DNA from 4 places in the Streptomyces flavofungini genome. Region 2 is predicted to be linked to each of the others. Evidence: riboswitches for the same ligand, from Rfam matches in the RefSeq annotation. Region 2 holds a riboswitch; each other region holds the start of a gene.
The links. Region 2 has a riboswitch for cyclic di-AMP ahead of QUY26_RS00460 (LysM peptidoglycan-binding domain-containing protein). Riboswitches for the same ligand answer to the same signal wherever they lie in the genome.
Positions count from the first base shown of each region.

Region 1: it holds a riboswitch for cyclic di-AMP, as region 2 does, so the genes downstream of both, QUY26_RS23640 (transglycosylase family protein) here and QUY26_RS00460 (LysM peptidoglycan-binding domain-containing protein) in region 2, are expected to answer to the same signal.
Region 3: it holds a riboswitch for cyclic di-AMP, as region 2 does, so the genes downstream of both, QUY26_RS09215 (M23 family metallopeptidase) here and QUY26_RS00460 (LysM peptidoglycan-binding domain-containing protein) in region 2, are expected to answer to the same signal.
Region 4: it holds a riboswitch for cyclic di-AMP, as region 2 does, so the genes downstream of both, QUY26_RS14990 (C40 family peptidase) here and QUY26_RS00460 (LysM peptidoglycan-binding domain-containing protein) in region 2, are expected to answer to the same signal.

Region 1 covers NZ_CP128846.1:5,569,745-5,573,923, reverse strand. Annotated here, with positions in the region: gene QUY26_RS23650 (FtsB family cell division protein) at 1-187, opposite strand, end outside; gene eno (phosphopyruvate hydratase) at 272-1,558, opposite strand; gene QUY26_RS23640 (transglycosylase family protein) at 1,958-2,683, opposite strand; cyclic di-AMP (ydaO/yuaA leader) riboswitch at 2,688-2,871, opposite strand; gene QUY26_RS23635 (transglycosylase family protein) at 3,075-4,151, opposite strand.
Region 2 covers NZ_CP128846.1:91,328-95,506, reverse strand. Annotated here, with positions in the region: gene QUY26_RS00465 (MBL fold metallo-hydrolase) at 1-777, shown strand, start outside; gene QUY26_RS00460 (LysM peptidoglycan-binding domain-containing protein) at 891-1,646, opposite strand; cyclic di-AMP (ydaO/yuaA leader) riboswitch at 1,649-1,809, opposite strand; gene QUY26_RS00455 (LLM class flavin-dependent oxidoreductase) at 2,494-3,540, shown strand; partial or broken gene QUY26_RS00450 (VOC family protein) at 3,892-4,128, opposite strand.
Region 3 covers NZ_CP128846.1:2,374,557-2,378,735, forward strand. Annotated here, with positions in the region: gene QUY26_RS09210 (GntR family transcriptional regulator) at 1-528, opposite strand, end outside; gene QUY26_RS09215 (M23 family metallopeptidase) at 763-1,590, opposite strand; cyclic di-AMP (ydaO/yuaA leader) riboswitch at 1,604-1,764, opposite strand; gene QUY26_RS09220 (M16 family metallopeptidase) at 2,061-3,446, opposite strand; gene QUY26_RS09225 (M16 family metallopeptidase) at 3,443-4,179, opposite strand, start outside.
Region 4 covers NZ_CP128846.1:3,695,358-3,699,536, reverse strand. Annotated here, with positions in the region: gene QUY26_RS14995 (hypothetical protein) at 112-465, shown strand; gene QUY26_RS14990 (C40 family peptidase) at 608-1,840, opposite strand; cyclic di-AMP (ydaO/yuaA leader) riboswitch at 1,849-2,005, opposite strand; gene pcrA (DNA helicase PcrA) at 2,282-4,179, shown strand, end outside.

The DNA.
Region 1 (4,179 bases), 5.5 Mb from region 2:
GATAGGCGAGGGCCACGACCAGCGAGCAGACGACGAGCACGAGGAGCGCGGCCCGGCCCGTGAGCCGGGAGCGGCGGGCCTGGCGCTTGGTCTGCGAGCGGTAGACGCGCTCGGCGGTCTGCTCGCCGAGCAGCCGCAGCCGGGTCGCCGTGGAGAACCGGTCCTTGTCCCGGACTTTCCCGGCCATGTGTCTCGCCTCCCCAGTACGCGCGTACGTCCCCGCACACGGTACGGGACCGAGTACGGGGACGTACGTACGACTGGCTAGGGCTCAGCCCTTGAAGCGCGGGAACGCCGAGCGGCCCGCGTACACCGCCGCGTCGTCGAGGATCTCCTCGATGCGAAGGAGCTGGTTGTACTTGGCGACGCGGTCCGAGCGGGCCGGGGCGCCGGTCTTGATCTGGCCGCAGTTCACGGCGACGGCGAGGTCGGCGATGGTGACGTCCTCGGTCTCGCCGGAGCGGTGCGACATCATGCACTTGAAGCCGTTGCGCTGGGCCAGCTCGACGGCGTCCAGGGTCTCGGTCAGGGAGCCGATCTGGTTGACCTTGACCAGGAGGGCGTTGGCGGAGCCCTCCTCGATGCCGCGGGCCAGGCGCTCGGGGTTGGTGACGAAGAGGTCGTCGCCGACGATCTGGACCTTGTCGCCCAGCTTGTCGGTGATGACCTTCCAGCCCGCCCAGTCGTCCTCGAACAGCGGGTCCTCGATGGACACGAGCGGGTAGGCCTCGACGAGCTCGGCGTAGTACTCGGTCATCTCGGCGGCCGAGCGGGACTTGCCCTCGAACTCGTACGTGCCGTCCTTGTAGAACTCCGACGCGGCGACGTCGAGCGCGAGCGCGATCTGCTCGCCGGGGACGTAACCGGCCTGCTTGATGGCCTCGACGATGAGGTCGAGGGCGGCGCGGTTCGACTCCAGGTTCGGGGCGAAGCCGCCCTCGTCGCCGAGGCCGGTCGACAGACCCTTGGTCTTCAGGACCTTCTTCAGCGTGTGGTAGACCTCGGCGCCCCAGCGCAGCGCCTCGGAGAAGGACTCCGCGCCGATCGGGGCGATCATGAACTCCTGGATGTCGACGTTGGAGTCCGCGTGGGACCCGCCGTTCAGGATGTTCATCATCGGAACGGGCAGCAGGTGCGCGTTCGGGCCGCCCAGGTAACGGAAGAGCGGCAGGTCGCTCGCCTCGGAGGCGGCGTGGGCGACGGCGAGGGAGACGCCGAGGATGGCGTTGGCGCCGAGCGAGCCCTTGTTGTCGGTGGCGTCGAGGTCGAACATCGCCTGGTCGATCAGGCGCTGCTCGGTGGCGTCGTAGCCGACGAGCTCCGGGCCGATCTGCTCGATGACGGCGAGGACGGCCTTCTCGACACCCTTGCCGCCGTAGCGGTTGGCGTCTCCGTCACGCAGTTCGATGGCCTCGAAGGCACCGGTGGAGGCGCCGGACGGGACCGCGGCGCGGCCGGTGGACCCGTCGTCGAGGCCGACCTCGACCTCGACCGTGGGGTTGCCTCGGGAGTCCAGGATTTCCCGGGCTACGACGACGTCGATGGACGGCACGAGCATCTCCTTCTGGGATGTGACGCTAGGGGCGCATGGCGTGCACCACTGGGGGCGCGGGCTTGCGCATGGCTTGCATGGTCTTCATCGGCCCTGCGTCTCCTGAGCCTAACGGGCCCGGGAGCTTCGGCCAGCCGACCGCCCGCCCCGTGGGACGGCCATCGGGCCAATTCCCTGGGAATCAGGACGGAACCACAGGCTCTTACCGGCCGGTAGCTTCGCCCTGGGCGTACTCGGGGACGGCCTCGGCCCGCTCCGGGACCGGCGGGGCCGCCCCGGACAGCACCTCGCCCCGGTGCGTACGCGCACCGGGGCGAGAAAGACCCGTGGGGACGGGGGTGCTCCGCGGGGCGGAGCGGGGGCCCTGGCCGGACGGACCGGACAGGGCGCGGGTCGGGCTCAGGCTCAGCTGAGGTGCAGCTGCTGGCCCGGGTAGATCATGTCGGCGTCGGAGATGATGTCGCCGTTGAGCTTGTACACCTTGTGCCAGCCGCCCTTGACGTCGTGCTCGTCGGCGATCTTGGACAGGGTGTCGCCCGTCTTGACCTTGTACTCGCCGTCGCCCTTCTTCACGACCTTGCCGGTCGGGGTCTGGACGGTCTTCTTCGACTCGGTCTGCGGGGCGGCCTGCTGCGGCTTCGGCTGCGGCTTGGCCTGCTGCTGCGGCTGAGCCTGCTGCTGCGGCTGCTGCTGGGGCTTGGCCTGCTGCTGGGGCTTGGCCTGCTGCTGCGGCTTCTCGGCACCGCCGCCGTTGTACGGGGCGTTGGTGAGGCCCACGCCACAGCTCGGCCAGGCACCCTTGCCCTGGCCCGCGAGGACCTTCTCGGCGATCTCGATCTGCTGGGCCTTGGAGGCCTTGTCAGCGGTGGCCGCGTACTTCGTACCGCCGTAAGCGGCCCAGGTGGAGGCGGAGAACTGCACGCCGCCGTAGTAGCCGTTGCCGGTGTTGATGGACCAGTTGCCGCCGGACTCGCACTGGGCGACCCGGTCCCACTGGTCGACGGTGGCGGCGTTCGCGGTGCCGGCGGCCATCAGCGGCGCGGCGACGGCGGCGCCGGTGACACCGACGACGGTGGCCGCGCGGGTGGCCTTGGACGGACGACGGTGCTTGCCCTTGCCGGAAAGCAGCATGGATTGATCCCCTCACCGACGCCTGCGAGGTGAGCTGTCGGGTTCGGGCGGGTGAGTGCCCGGCCGTACGGCTTCCGTACGACTTCACCCCTAGCCGGTCCTGCGCGTCGCTCGGCCACTGGCCGTTCAACGCGTGGGCCCGGCGCTTACCTTGGGTCCCCCGCTCCTGCCTTCGGCGCTCGAAGCGACGACTGTTCCCGTCCGGCCGTTGGCAGGATTCGGCGTACCGACCGGCGGGGCCCGCTGTGGCGAGCGGTCACGACCGTAGACAGGCAATCACCGGAATTTCAAAGACGATCAGGGCTTCTGAGACCCATCTCTCACTTGCCTCTCACCGTCTTTAAATCGGACATTCACCCCGAACCGCCGGTCAACTTCCGCCCCGGTATGCCTACTTCCGGTCCGCTTCGGCGGCCTGGCGCTCCCTCAGGTCAAGTCGCTGACCGGGGAGGATGAGATCCGGGTCACCGCCGACGGTCCGCTTGTTCTCGGCGTAGAGAGTGGTCCAGCCGCCGTCAAGGTCGTGCCGGTCGGCGATCTGCGAGAGGTTGTCGCCGGAGCGGACCGTGTAGGTGTCCGCGGGGTCGGCGGCGTCGCGTGCGTCGCGTCCTTCACCACGCGACGCGTGGCGGCCCGCGGAGCCCGCGCCGCCCTTCTGCACCCCGTCGCCCTCGTCGGCGCTGGAGCCGCGATGCCGGCCGGACGGCGAGCCCTCCGAGCCCTCCGCGGACTCGTCGGCGCCCGAGGGCTCACGGCCCGGGTCGGACTCGGCGTCGGGCGAAGTGCTGTCGCGGTCGCCGGACTTGCCGTCCGCCGCGCCCTTCTCGCCCTTCCGTCCGGCCTTGTCGCGTTCGTCACTCTCGTCGGCCGAGCCGCCGCTGTCGGGCTTGCGGTGCTTGCCGGTGCTTCCCCTGTCGCCCTTGTCGCCCTTGTCGCTCGCGTCGGCGGAGTCCTCGGCGCCCTTGTCGGCCCCGTCGGCCTTCTCGCCGTCCTCGGAGCCCTTCCCGTCGCCCTGGGAGTCCTCGGCGTCGCCGGACGGCTCCGCGGGCTTCGACGGCGCGGGCGGCAGGCCCGGGTCGACGTCGGCGGCCGCGCCGCCCTTGCTGAGGCCCGCGGCCGGGCCGCAGTTCGGCCACGCGGAGGGTCCCTGGTCGGCGAGGACCTTGTCGGCGACGGCGATCTGCTGGGAGCGGCTCGCCTGGTCGGCACTCGGCGCGTAGGCGAGGCCGCCGTAGCTCTCCCAGGTCTCCTGCGTCAGCTGCAGACCGCCGTAGTACCCCTCGCCCTTGGCGCTCCACGCGCCGCCGCTCTCGCACTCCGCGACCTTGTCCCACGTCGTGGCGTCAGCCGCGTGCGCACCCGTGGCGCCGAGCAGCGGGATGGCGATGGCGGATCCGGTGACGCCCGCCGCGACGACGATCGCCGGGGCCTGGCGGGGACGGCGGTGACGGCCTTGGCCGGAGAGCATGCACGTGCCTTTCGAGCGACGACAAGAA
Region 2 (4,179 bases):
GTGCGACGACTGGGCTGGGCAGGACTGGAGATCGAGGCGGACGGGCAACGGCTGCTGATCGACTACGTACGGGACCTCACCCCGCTGTTCACCGGGTGGAAGCCCGGCACGGGGCTCGTGGAGCCGACCGGGAGGGCCGACGCCGCGCTGGTCACCCACCTGCACCGCGACCACACCGACGCCTCCGCGCTCGCGGACGTGCTGACGCCGGGGGCGCCGGTGCTGCGACCGGCGCCCGGGTACGGCGACGAGGTGGACAACGTGACCACGCTGTCGGCCGAGCGTGAGCTGGCCCTGCACCGGCTGGCCACCGAGACCGTGGACGCCTGGTGCACCCGTGGTCTCGGGCCGTTCCGTGTCACCTCGGTCCCGGCCGTCGACGGACTGGGCGACCCACAGCTCAACTGGGTCGTGGAGGCCGACGGACAGCGGATCTTCCACGGCGGCGACACGATGTTCCACGGCTCGTGGTGGCTCATCGCGCGCCGGTTCAGCCCGTTCGACGCGGTGTTCCTGCCCGCCAACGGCCCCGTGGTCGACGCGCCGCACCTGCAGCCGCCGAGTCCGCTGCCCGCGGCGATGGACCCCGGGCAGGCGGCCGCGGCCGCGAAGATCCTCGACGCCCGACACGCGGTGCCCGTGCACTACGAGCCGGAGCAACCGGACAAGATCCCGGGCTATGTCGAGGTCACCGACCCGGAGGAGGAGTTCCGCGCGCACGCCGGGCGGCGCGCCCGCGTCCTGGCCGTGGGGGAGTGGCTGGACCTGGCCGACTGAGCCGGTGCCACGGCGTGACCCGGACGTCGAACGGCCGGCAGTCGGTCCCGGTGGGACGGGGATCCGGACCGCGGTCCATGCCCGTGCCGCCGAAGTGACCGGCCGGACGCGCCCTAGTAGGGCCCGTTGACGTTGTCGATGGAGCCGTAGCGGTCGGCTGCGTAGTTGCAGGCCGCGGTGATGTTGGCGACCGGGTCGAAGCTGTCCATCGACGTGCCGGGCAGGCGGTACGCGGCGAAGGTGGGGTCGATGACCTGCAGGAGGCCCTTGGACGGGGTGCCCGCGGCTGCGTTGGAGTCCCAGTTGTTGGTGGCCAGGGGGTTGCCGGAGGACTCGCGCATGATGTTGCGGTGGATGCCCTCGTAGGAGGCGGGGATGCCGTGCTGGGCCAGGATGTCGAGGGACTCCTTGATCCAGCCGTCGAGGTCGTTGGTGTACGACTTCTTCGCCGGGGCCACGGCGGGCTCGGCGGCGGACGCGTTGTCGCGCTCGGAGCGGTCGGCTCGCCCGCTGTCGGCGCCCGCCTTCTGCGCGGGCCCGGCCGCGCTCTTCCCGCCGAGGGTGAGCTTGAGGCCGGGGCGGATCATCGCGGGGTCGTCGCCCAGGGTGGCGCGGTTGTCCTCGTAGAGCTTCTTCCAGCCGCCGCTCAGGGAGTGCTCCCGGGCGATCTTGGAGAGGGAGTCACCCGCGACGACCACGTAGGTGGCGGGTGCGGCGGCGGGCTGGGCGACCGCGGCGGGCTGCGCGGCGGCCGCGTCGGTCGCGCCGAGTACGGGGAGCGCGAGCACGGCGCCGCCGGTGCCTGCGGCGGCGATGCCCCGGCTGAACGGGCTGGACTTGGGGCGACGGTGCTTTCCCTTTGCGGGCATGACACATTCCTCTCCGTCGCCTGCGAGGTGAGCTGTCGGGTTCGGACGGGAGATGTCCGGCCGCACGTGGGCGTGCGACTTCACCCCGAGCCGTTCCGGGATCCGGATCGGCGTCTTACCTGGGTCCCCCGCTCCTGCCGTGCGAAGTGAGTGTGTGGGTGGGGAGGGATTCCGGACAGCGGCAGGATTCGGCGTTCCATCCGGATGGACGGTGACGTTAAGCGAGAAAGCACGGACGGAACAAGGCCGGAAATCAACCAGGAAAAGAACGAGGTCCTCCCCTGGCGGCCGCAATGCCTCACGCCCTTTGATCCAATAGCCCAACTTTCTTTGCGCGGAACGGAAATGCGCTCCATGCTTCCGGGCGGCGCGCAGTCTTCGGCGTGACCCATTTCACTGGAACGAGCCCGGGCTGGAATGCGTCTGCGCGACGCGAGGGAGCGTGCTATTCCGTACGAGCGTCACTCAATGCGGGCAGCGCTTCACGTATGCCATGAATGAAGCGGAAAGTAGATTCTCCGAGCAAATTGGACAAAGTGTCGAGCCTTGCTCGATTGTGCGCTGCGCCGGGCGGGTCCGTGCGCTGCCCCGGGCGGTCTGCGCGCTGCCCCGGGCGGGTCTGGGTCTGCGAGGAGAACGGGCGCTTCAACGCGTCCATGAATGACTCTCGCGATGCGTGTCCGATGTGTGGAAACGGGCCGGGGCGGGAAGGCCACGTTCGTCGTCCACCCCGGACTCGGCCGACACCCCATCGACCGTTCCTGCCGGTGAAGAGCAGCGGATTCAATGCCTCCGCGCCGCTGGCCAGTTGAGAAAGTCACCTCACTCGACGGCGAGGAGAGTCGCCTTGCGGACCGGAATCGTCACGACGGCAGGGCCGGGCGCGGAACGCCTGGCCGCCCGCGCGGAGGAACTCGGCTTCGACAGTTTCTGGGTGTATGACTCACCGATGGTCCACGGCGACCCGTTCGTGAGTCTCGCGCTCTGTGCCTCGTCCACCCACCGGATCAGGCTCGGCATCGGCGTCACCTCACCGGCGCTGCGTGCCGCGCCCGCGGCGGCGGCGGCCGTCAGCAGCCTCAACGCCCTGGCCCCCGGCCGGATCGTCTGCGGGGTCGGCACCGGCAACACGGCACGCCGTACGCTCGGCATGCGGCCCACGAAGACGGCGGAGCTGGAGTCGTTCACGGCGGCCCTGCAGGACCTCACCGCGGGCCGCGAGTCGGACCACCGCGAAGGGACCCGGTCGAGCAGGGTGCGATTCCTGCACGTCGGGCCGTACGTCAATACCGAAGCTCCCGTGGAGTTCGTCGTGGCCGCGTTCGGACTGAAGGCCGCCGCGGTCGCCGGCCGACTGGGCGCGGGATTGATTTCCTTCGGGTTGCACGACGCCGCGGCCTGGTCCGCCCTCGGCCAGGCCCGGCGGTCGGCGGCGCAAGGCGCGGGCAGCGCCGAGAAGGCCCGCTCGTACCTCATGTCCTCCCTGCACGTCCTCGCCGACGGAGAGGACCGCTACGGCGATCCCGTCAAGGACTCGGTGGGGCACATCGCACTGAGCGCACTGATCCTCGGCGCGGAGAACCCCGACTTCCGCGCGACCCTCCCTCCGGAGGAGGCCGCGGCCGTCGACCGTCTTCTCCACCTGCGCGGCACCACCCCCACCGACCCCAGGCTCCACCAGGCGCTCTACCGCAACTACCTGGGTCGCATTTCCCCCGAGGACCGCGAGCTCATCGTGCCCTCCCTGGTGGACAAATTCGGCCTGGTCGGCACCAGGTCCGAGATCGCCGAACGGATCACCGCGCTGGAGAAAGCGGGGGTGGACGAACTCGTGATCCAGCCCGTCGTGGACCCGGAAACCGAAATGGCCGAGCTGGCAGGGCTGTTGGCCTGACGATTCTCACAGGTCTCACGGGTGCGACAGGCATTCATCCGCCCGAAAAGTGTTCCCGCGGAAGCTCGGACCTCGCGAGTACCTTCGCGACTTCCGGTTGGTTTCGGCGCGCTCTGCGGACGGGCCGACCGCAGAGTTACCTTCTCTTCGCCGGGCTCCGACCGGGCCGTGTTGCCCCTCATGCTGGACAACTCGGTTCCGGAACCCGGGAGATGACGTTTCTCGGTCCCCGCTCCCTGATCCCCAGTGCGCAATTGTCTCGCCCGGAATGGCTCGATTCTCGTTCGGAAAGGGGCGGCAAAGGGAGTACTGGTCAGGGGTGTGGATATCGCGTCATGCGCAGGTGGCCCGTCATGTGCGGTCGTGGAGTGTGAGCTGGTAGCCGTCGGGGTCGGCGAAGGTGAAGGTCCGCCCGAACGGGCCGTCGATCGGCGCGGAGACGATGGTGTGGCCGTCGGCGAGCAGGGCGTCGTGAATGGCCTGCGCGTCCGTGGCGTGGAGCCAGATCGCGGCGCCGATGCCGGGCCGGCCGGACGCGGCGACTCGCCCCTCGGTGACGCCGACAACGTCCTGCCGCAGTCCGAGCGCGGCAACACCTGGCACACCTGAGGCCCTGAGCCCGCCGCCTTCGAACTCCCA
Region 3 (4,179 bases), 2.3 Mb from region 2:
GACGGCGGCGCGCTCCGACCAGGTCTGCGCGGGGGCGGCCTGGGGCTCCGCGACGTACATCCAGGCGATCTTGTGGCGGAGCTGGGTGAGCAGGGCGATCAGACTGGGGCTCGACGAGGCCTGTGTGAGCGTCTCGTGGAACCAGCCGTCGAGCGAGCGGAGGTCCTCGGAGCCGCCGCGCCGGGCGCGTTCCTTGCCGAGCCGGACGAGCCCGCGCAGGACCTTCAGATGGGCGTCGGTGCGGCGCTGGGCGGCGCGGGCGGCCGCCAGGGGCTCCAGGAGCGCGCGGATCTCCAGGAGGTCGGCGGCGTCCTGCTCGGTGGGCTCGGCGACGCAGGCGCCCGCGTGCCTGCGGGTGACGACGAAGCCCTCGGCCTCCAGCGTGCGCAGCGCCTCGCGCACGGGGACGCGGGAGACGCCGTAGCGGCGGGCGAGCAGTTCCTCGGTGAGGCGCGTGCCGCGTTCGTAGACACCGGAGACGATGTCGTCCCGGATGGCCGTGCATACCGAGTGCGCGGGAATGCGCATGACGGACCTCCGTTTAAATGCCCGCGAAACGCGTCGGCCGACGCGTCGAATGGCGCTCGTTCAACGACTCCATCGAGCCTGCCGCCATGAACTCTATTGCAGAAGGCCGGGTTTTCCGACGGGAGGGCGGAATCCATGGATATCTTTTGGCCAAAGGGGCGCACATGCACAGGAAAGCCCCGGCTCGGTGAGCCGGGGCTTTCCTACGTCCGGGAGGTTCCCCGGCATCAGGATTCAGACGTTGACGCCGTGCGAGCGGAGGTACGCCACGGGGTCGATGTCGGAGCCGTAGTCGGCGCCGGTGCGGGCCTCGAAGTGCAGGTGCGGGCCGCTGGAGTTGCCTGTCGAGCCGGAGAGGCCGATCTGCTGGCCCGGGGTGACCGCCTGGCCGACGGTGACGCTGAGGGACGACATGTGGCCGTACTGCGTGTACGTGCCGTCGTTGTGGCGGATCACGACGTTGTTGCCGTAGGCGCCGCCCCAGCCGGCCTCGACGACGGTGCCCGCGGCGACCGCCTGGACCTGGGTGCCGGACGCGGCGTGGAAGTCGACGCCGGTGTGGCTGCCGGAGGACCACATGGCGCCGCCGGTCTTGTAGCCGGTGGAGACGTAGCCGCCCTCGATCGGCGCGACGTAGGAGCCGAGGCGCTTGCGCTCGGCCTCGCGGGCGGCGCGCTCCTTGGCCTCGCGCTCCTTCTTGGCCTTCACCTTCGCGGCGGCCTCGGCCTTCCGCTTCGCCTCGGCGGCCTTGCGCTTGGCCTCGGCGGCCTGGGCGCGGGCCTCGGCCTCGGCCTTCTTCTGGGCGGCGGCCTCGGCGGCGGCGTGCTTCTGGGCCGCGGCCTGGGCGTCGACCTCGTCGGCCAGGGAGTCCCCGACGGAGACGGACTGGGTGAGGCCGGTGTGCGCGTACTCCGCGGAGCTGCCTTCGGCGGCGAGGGCCGGAGCGGCCAGGCCCGAGATGACCCCGGTGGTGGTGAGCGCGGCGACGCCCGCGGCGCTTGCGGTCGTGCGCGAGATGCGGCTCGGACGGCGGTGCTTGCCGGTCGGGCGGGTGAACGCCATGAAGCGGCTGATCCTTTCCTTCCTTCTCGCCTACCGGGTTAGCTGACGGGTTCGGAGCAGGAAGGTCTCCTACGGGCTCCTCGCCTCGCGGCAAGGGGTCCGATTCACCCCAGGGACGTGTGGGTCCCCGGCTCCCCTGGCTCGCGCCGTACGGGGACTCGGCGATGACTGTCCGGTGCCGCGGGCGCGGCTTACTGCCTGACGGACAGCCGGACCGACGCTAAACGTCTCATCTTTCAATCGACAAACGAATCAGGCCTTTTGTAGCGCACGCCACAGCGCAGACGAGCAACCTCCATGCCAATTCGGACATATGGCGGCATGCAGGGACCCCAGCGGCTTCCTGAGCCACTGGGGTCCCTGTTCTTACGAGGCATTGATGACGCTATGTCCGGCTTTACGACAGCGGCTCGCCGCCGCCGGTCCGGCACCGCCGGTTCACACCCCGTCCCCGCCGTCCGTCCCGGCAATCAGCCGGTGACCACCGTCACTTCACCGATGCCGAGCGCCTTGACGGGCTCCTCGATCTGCGCGGCGTCGCCCACGAGGACCGTCACCAGGCGGTCCTCCGGGAAGGCGCTCACGACGGCCGCGGTGGCCTCCACGGTGCCCGTCTGCGCCAACTGGCGGTACAGGTGGGCCTGGAAGTCGTCCGGCAGGTTCTGCTCGACCTGGTCGGCGAGGGTGGCGGCGACGGCCGCCGCCGTCTCGTACTTCAGCGGGGCGACGCCGACGAGGTTCTGCACGGCGACATCGCGCTCGGGGTCCGTCAGGCCCTCCGCGGCGAGTGTGCGCAGGACCTTCCACAGGTCGTCGAGGGCCGGGCCCGTGTTGGGGGTGTCCACGGAGCCGCTGATGGCGAGCATCGCGGCGCCCGTTCCGTCCGGGGCGGAGCGCAGGACCTGGGCGAAGGCGCGCACTCCGTAGGTGTAGCCCTTCTCCTCGCGCAGGACGCGGTCCAGGCGCGAGGTGAGGGTGCCGCCCAGGCAGTACGTGCCGAGGACCTGAGCGGCCCACACGCGGTCGTGCCGGTCCGGGCCCACCCGGCCGATGAGCAGCTGCGTCTGGACGGCGCCGGGGCGGTCCACGATGACGACGCGGCCCCGGTCGTCGGCGGTCACCGGGGGCACCGGGCGCGGCTCGGCCGCCCCGCCGGTCCAGGCGCCGAGGGTGTCGGCGAGGACGGCGTCCAGGTCGATGCCGGTGAGGTCGCCGACGATCACGGCGGTGGCCGTGGCGGGACGGACGTGCCTCTCGTAGAAGGCGCGTACGGCCGCCGAGTCGATGGCCGAGACCGTCTCCTCCGTGCCCTGGCGCGGCCGCGACATGCGCGCGGAGGCCGGGAAGAGCTCCTTGGAGAGTTCCTTGGCGGCGCGGCGTGCCGGGTTGGCGGCCTCGTGCGGGATCTCGTCCAGGCGGTTGCGGACCAGGCGCTCGACCTCGCTGTCGGCGAACGCGGGCGCCCGCAGGGCGTCGGCGAGCAGGCCGAGCGCCTTGGGCAGCCGGGAGACGGGCACTTCCAGGGAGACCCGGACACCGGGGTGGTCCGCGTGCGCGTCGAGGGTGGCACCACAGCGGTCGAGCTCGGCGGCGAACTCCTCGGCGGAGTGCTTGTCGGTGCCTTCGGAGAAGGCCCTCGCCATGATCGTGGCGACGCCGTCCAGGCCCTTCGGCTCGGCGTCCAAGGGGGCGTCGAGGTGGATCTCCACGGCGACGAGCTGCTGGCCGGGGCGGTCGCAGCGCAGCACGGTCAGGCCGTTGCCGAGCGCGCCGCGCTCGGGGGCGGGGAAGGCCCAGGGCCTGGCGCTGCCCGCCTGGGGCTGCGGGTGGAACTGCATCGTTGCGGCCTCGGTCACTTCGCCGTCTCCTCGTCTTCCTCGTCGGTGCCGGCGGCGCCTTCGGGGCCGGTGTCGTCCGCGTCCTGGGGAGCGATGGGTTCGTACACGAGCACCGCGCGGTTGTCGGGGCGCAGGCGGGCCTTGGCGACCTCCTGGACCTCCTCGGCGGTGATGTCGAGGACGCGCTGGACGGCGGTGAGGGCGAGCTGGGGGTCGCCGAACAGGACGGCGTACCGGCACAGTTCGTCGGCGCGGCCCGCGACCGTGCCCAGCCGGTCCAGCCACTCGCGCTCCAACTGGGCCTGGGCGCGCTCCATCTCCTCCGGCGTGGGGCCCTCCGCGGCGAACCGGGCCAGCTCCTCGTCGACGGCGGCCTCGATGACGGGGACCTCCACGTCGCCGGACGTCTTCACGTCGAGCCAGCCGAGGGAGGGCGCGCCGGCGAGGCGCAGCAGCCCGAAGCCGGCGGTGACCGCGGTGCGGTCACGGCGCACGAGGCGGTTGTACAGGCGCGAGGACTCGCCGCTGCCGAGGACCGTGAGCGCCAGGTCGGCCGCGTCGCACGCGCGCGTGCCGTCCTCCGGGAGGCGGTAGGCGGCCATCAGGGCGCGCGCGGGGACCTCCTCCTCGACGACCTCGCGCAGCTCCTTGCCGATGCGCTCGGGCAGCGAGCCGTCGCGCGGGGGCTGCTTGCCGTCGTGCGAGGGGATGGAGCCGAAGTACTTCTCGACCCAGGCGAGCGTCTGCTCGG
Region 4 (4,179 bases), 3.6 Mb from region 2:
CGGGTTTCGCGGCCCGCGTGACCGAGGTGGCGTTTGTGGCCCGCGTTCCCCGCGGCGGGTGATATGGCCCCGCCCGGACCGAGCCCGGGGCCGGGAATTAGGCTCCGCCCCATGGACGTACTCATCCATCTCTTCGTCGGCCTGCACATCATCGGCATCGCCTCGCTCCTGGGCGGCTTCCTGACCCAGATGAAGGCGATGGGCGAGGGCGCGGCCCGGTTCAGCCCCGCGATGCTGCACGGCGCGTTGACCATGTTGATCACTGGTGTCGCCCTCGTCGGGTTGAACCAGGCCGACGACAACACGGTCAACAACCTCAAGATCGGCATCAAGCTCGCGCTGCTGATCGTGATTCTCGGGCTCGTGTACGTGAAGCGGGACGAGGAGAAGGTCGACAAGGGGATGTTCGGGGCGGTCGGCGGCCTCACGACGGCGAACATCTTCATCGCGGTGCTCTGGACGTGATCAACGTCCGCTGACAGGGGTGACAGGAGGCACAGGAGCGGCAGGAGTGACATGAAAAAGCCCCGCACGCACGCGTGCGGGGCTTTTTCGTACCTCTACGTAGACAGCGGTTTACGCACGCTGCGCGCAGAGGGGCAACGGTTCACGCGGGCCGGACCACGCTGTGGATCGGCATGTAGTAGATCGACTCGACGCGGACGTTCGCGCCCGGCTTCGGGGCGTGGATCATCTTGCCGTCGCCGATGTAGATCCCGACGTGGCTGATGTCGTCGTAGAAGAAGACCAGGTCACCCGGCTTGGCCTGGGAGGTCGGGACGGTCGTGCCGACCTTCACCTGGTCCCAGGTGGTGCGGGGCAGCGAGATCCCCGCGGTCTTCCAGGCCGCCTGCGTGAGCCCGGAGCAGTCGTAGGAGCCGGGCCCCGTGGCACCCCACACGTAAGGCTTGCCCATCTGCTTCTCGGCGAAGGCGATCACCTTCTCGGCCTTGGCCGCGTAGCCGCTGCCCGTACCCGCGTCCGAACCCGAGCCGGACCCCGTGTCCGAGCCCGAGCCCGACCCGGAACCGTTGTCCGCCCCGGAGTCCGAACCGGACCCCGAACCCTGCTCACGCTCCCGCTCGCGTCGCTCGGCTGCCTCCTCGGCCTTCCGCTCGCGCTCCTCGGCGGCCTGCTTGCGCGCCAGCTCGGCCGCCTTGCGCTTGGCGGCCTCCTCCTTGCGCTTCTCGATCGCCGCGAGCCGCGCCTTCTCCTCGGCGGTCAGCTTCGACAGGAGCGAGCGGGCCTCGGTCAGCTTGGTCTGGACGGTCTGCTTGCTCGTCCGGAGGTCGTCGCGCGAGTCCTGCAGCGACTTCAGGCTCTTCGTGGCCTTGGCACGCTGTTTGGTCGCCGCGACCTGCTGGGTCTGGTAGTCGTCGACGGCCTTCTTCTGGCGGCTGGTGAGTCGGTCCGCGAGGTGGTTCTGGTCGAAGAAGCTTTTGGGGTCGTCGGCGAGCATCATCGCGGCGGTCTCGGAGACGGCACCGGTGCGGTACTGCGCGGCGGCGAAGGAGCCCAGCTCCCGCCGGGCCTCGTTCAGCCGGTCCGTGCGCTTGGCGATGTCGTCCAGGAGCCGGTCGGCCTTCTTGCGCTGCTTGTCGGTGCGCTCCTTGGCCGAGTTGTACTTCTGCGTGGCCACCCCGGCCTGCTGGTAGAGGTCGTCGACCTTCTTCTGGACCTCTTCGAGGCTCGGCTTGCCCGGCTCGGCGGGGGCGGACGGCGCGGCGTTCGCGCTCTGCGACAGCAGGGCCACCGACGTCAGGGCGGCGGTCGTGATGCCGAGGGCGGGGGTCGTGCGTACGAGGGCTGAGCGGCTGCGCGGCTTGCGGTGCGACGCCAAAGCTGGCGACTCCTTCCGTGGACCGCCTACCGGGTTAGCTGTCGGGTTCGGGCGGTTGCTTCGGAAGGCTGCCCTACCGTTCCGCACGCCGTACGGAACGGATTCACCCCAAAGAACGTGGTGGGTCCCCGGCTCCGAACGCGTCGGACTCGGCGGAGGCCGCGCGGGACCGGCGGGGATCGCCGGTGGGGGGACGTGCGGCCCGCGCAGCACGCTAGCCAACTCCCGTGGCGCGAGGGAAGGATGATGTTCGATATGCCCGATACATTTTCGTGACTTTCCGAGGCCCTTGGCGCCGCCCTGGCGCGCGGAGCCGGGACCGTGGCACAGCGTGACGGGCCGGGCGCGGAGCGCGGGCGTGGCCGAGAACCGGGCGGGCTCCGGGCGGCCTCGCGGAACCCGGGGCGGGTTGTCAGTGGGGCCGCCTAGACTCGGGAGGCGATGAGCAGCCTCTTTGACGACAGCTTCCTGGCGGACCTCAAGCCCTCGCAGGGCCACGACGAGGAGCCCCCGCCGCCGCCCGAGGACAGCGCTCCGGAACCCATTCCGGACGACCTGTTCCACGGGAAGTTCGACGCGCCCGCACCCCGGGACGCGTACTACCGCGACGGTGCCCCCCGCCCCGCGATCGACCCGGCGGCGCTGCTCGACGGCCTGAACGAGAACCAGCGCGCGGCCGTCGTGCACGCGGGCTCCCCGCTGCTCATCGTCGCGGGCGCGGGATCCGGCAAGACGCGGGTGCTCACCCACCGCATCGCGTACCTCCTCGCGGAGCGCGGCGCGCACCCCGGCCAGATCCTCGCGATCACGTTCACGAACAAGGCCGCGGGCGAGATGAAGGAGCGCGTCGAGCAGCTCGTCGGCCCGCGCGCGGGCGCGATGTGGGTGTCGACGTTCCACAGCGCGTGCGTGCGCATCCTGCGCCGGGAGTACAAGAAGCTGGGCTTCACGTCCTCGTTCTCGATCTACGACGCCGCGGACTCCAAGCGTCTGATGGCCCTGGTCTGCCGTGACCTGGACCTCGACCCGAAGAAGTTCCCGCCGAAGTCCTTCAGCGCCAAGATCTCGAACCTGAAGAACGAGCTGATCGACGAGGAGGACTTCGCCGCCCAGGCCGCCGACGGCTTCGAGAAGACGCTCGCCCAGGCGTACGCGATGTACCAGTCGCGCCTCCGCGAGGCCAACGCCCTCGACTTCGACGACCTGATCATGACGACGGTGAACCTGCTGCGCGCCTTCCCGGACGTCGCCGAGCACTACCGCCGCCGCTTCCGCCACGTGATGGTGGACGAGTACCAGGACACCAACCACGCCCAGTACGCCCTCGTGCGCGAGCTGGTGGGCCCCTCCGGGGAGGGCGGTGACCCTGGCGAGCTGTGCGTCGTCGGTGACGCGGACCAGTCCATCTACGCCTTCCGCGGCGCCACGATCCGCAACATCCTCCAGTTCGAGGAGGACTACCCGGACGCGACCACGATCCTCCTGGAGCAGAACTACCGCTCCACGCAGACGATCCTGACCGCGGCCAACGCCGTCATCGAGCGCAACGAGAGCCGCCGCCCCAAGAACCTGTGGACCAACGCGGGCGCGGGCGCCCGCATCACCGGGTACGTGGCGGACACCGAGCACGACGAGGCCCAGTTCGTCGCCGACGAGATCGACCGCCTCACCGACGCCGGCGAAGCCAAGGCGGGCGACGTGGCGATCTTCTACCGCACGAACGCCCAGTCCCGTGTCTTCGAAGAGATCTTCATCCGCGTCGGCCTGCCCTACAAGGTCGTCGGCGGTGTGCGGTTCTACGAGCGCAAGGAAGTCCGCGACGTCCTCGCGTACTTGAGGGTCCTCGCCAACCCCGAGGACGCCGTCCCGCTGCGCCGCATTCTGAACGTGCCGAAGCGCGGCATCGGCGACCGCGCCGAAGCGATGATCGACGCCCTCGCGCAGCGCGAGAAGATCTCCTTCCCGCAGGCGCTGCGCCGCGTCGACGAGGCGTACGGCATGGCGGCCCGCTCCACGAACGCCGTGCGCCGCTTCAACACGCTCATGGAGGAGCTGCGCACCGTCGTCGAGTCCGGCGCGGGCCCCGCCGTCGTCCTGGAGGCGGTCCTCGAGCGCACCGGCTACCTCGCCGAGCTCCAGTCCTCCACCGACCCGCAGGACGAGACGCGGATCGAGAACCTCCAGGAACTGGCCGCCGTGGCCCTGGAGTTCGAGCAGGACAACAACGCCGCCCAGGGGGCGGGAGCGGAGGCCGCCGCCGATGCTCCCGAGGCCCCGGAGGGCGCCGCGCCCGCCGGGTCCCTCTCGGACTTCCTGGAGCGCGTCGCCCTGGTCGCCGA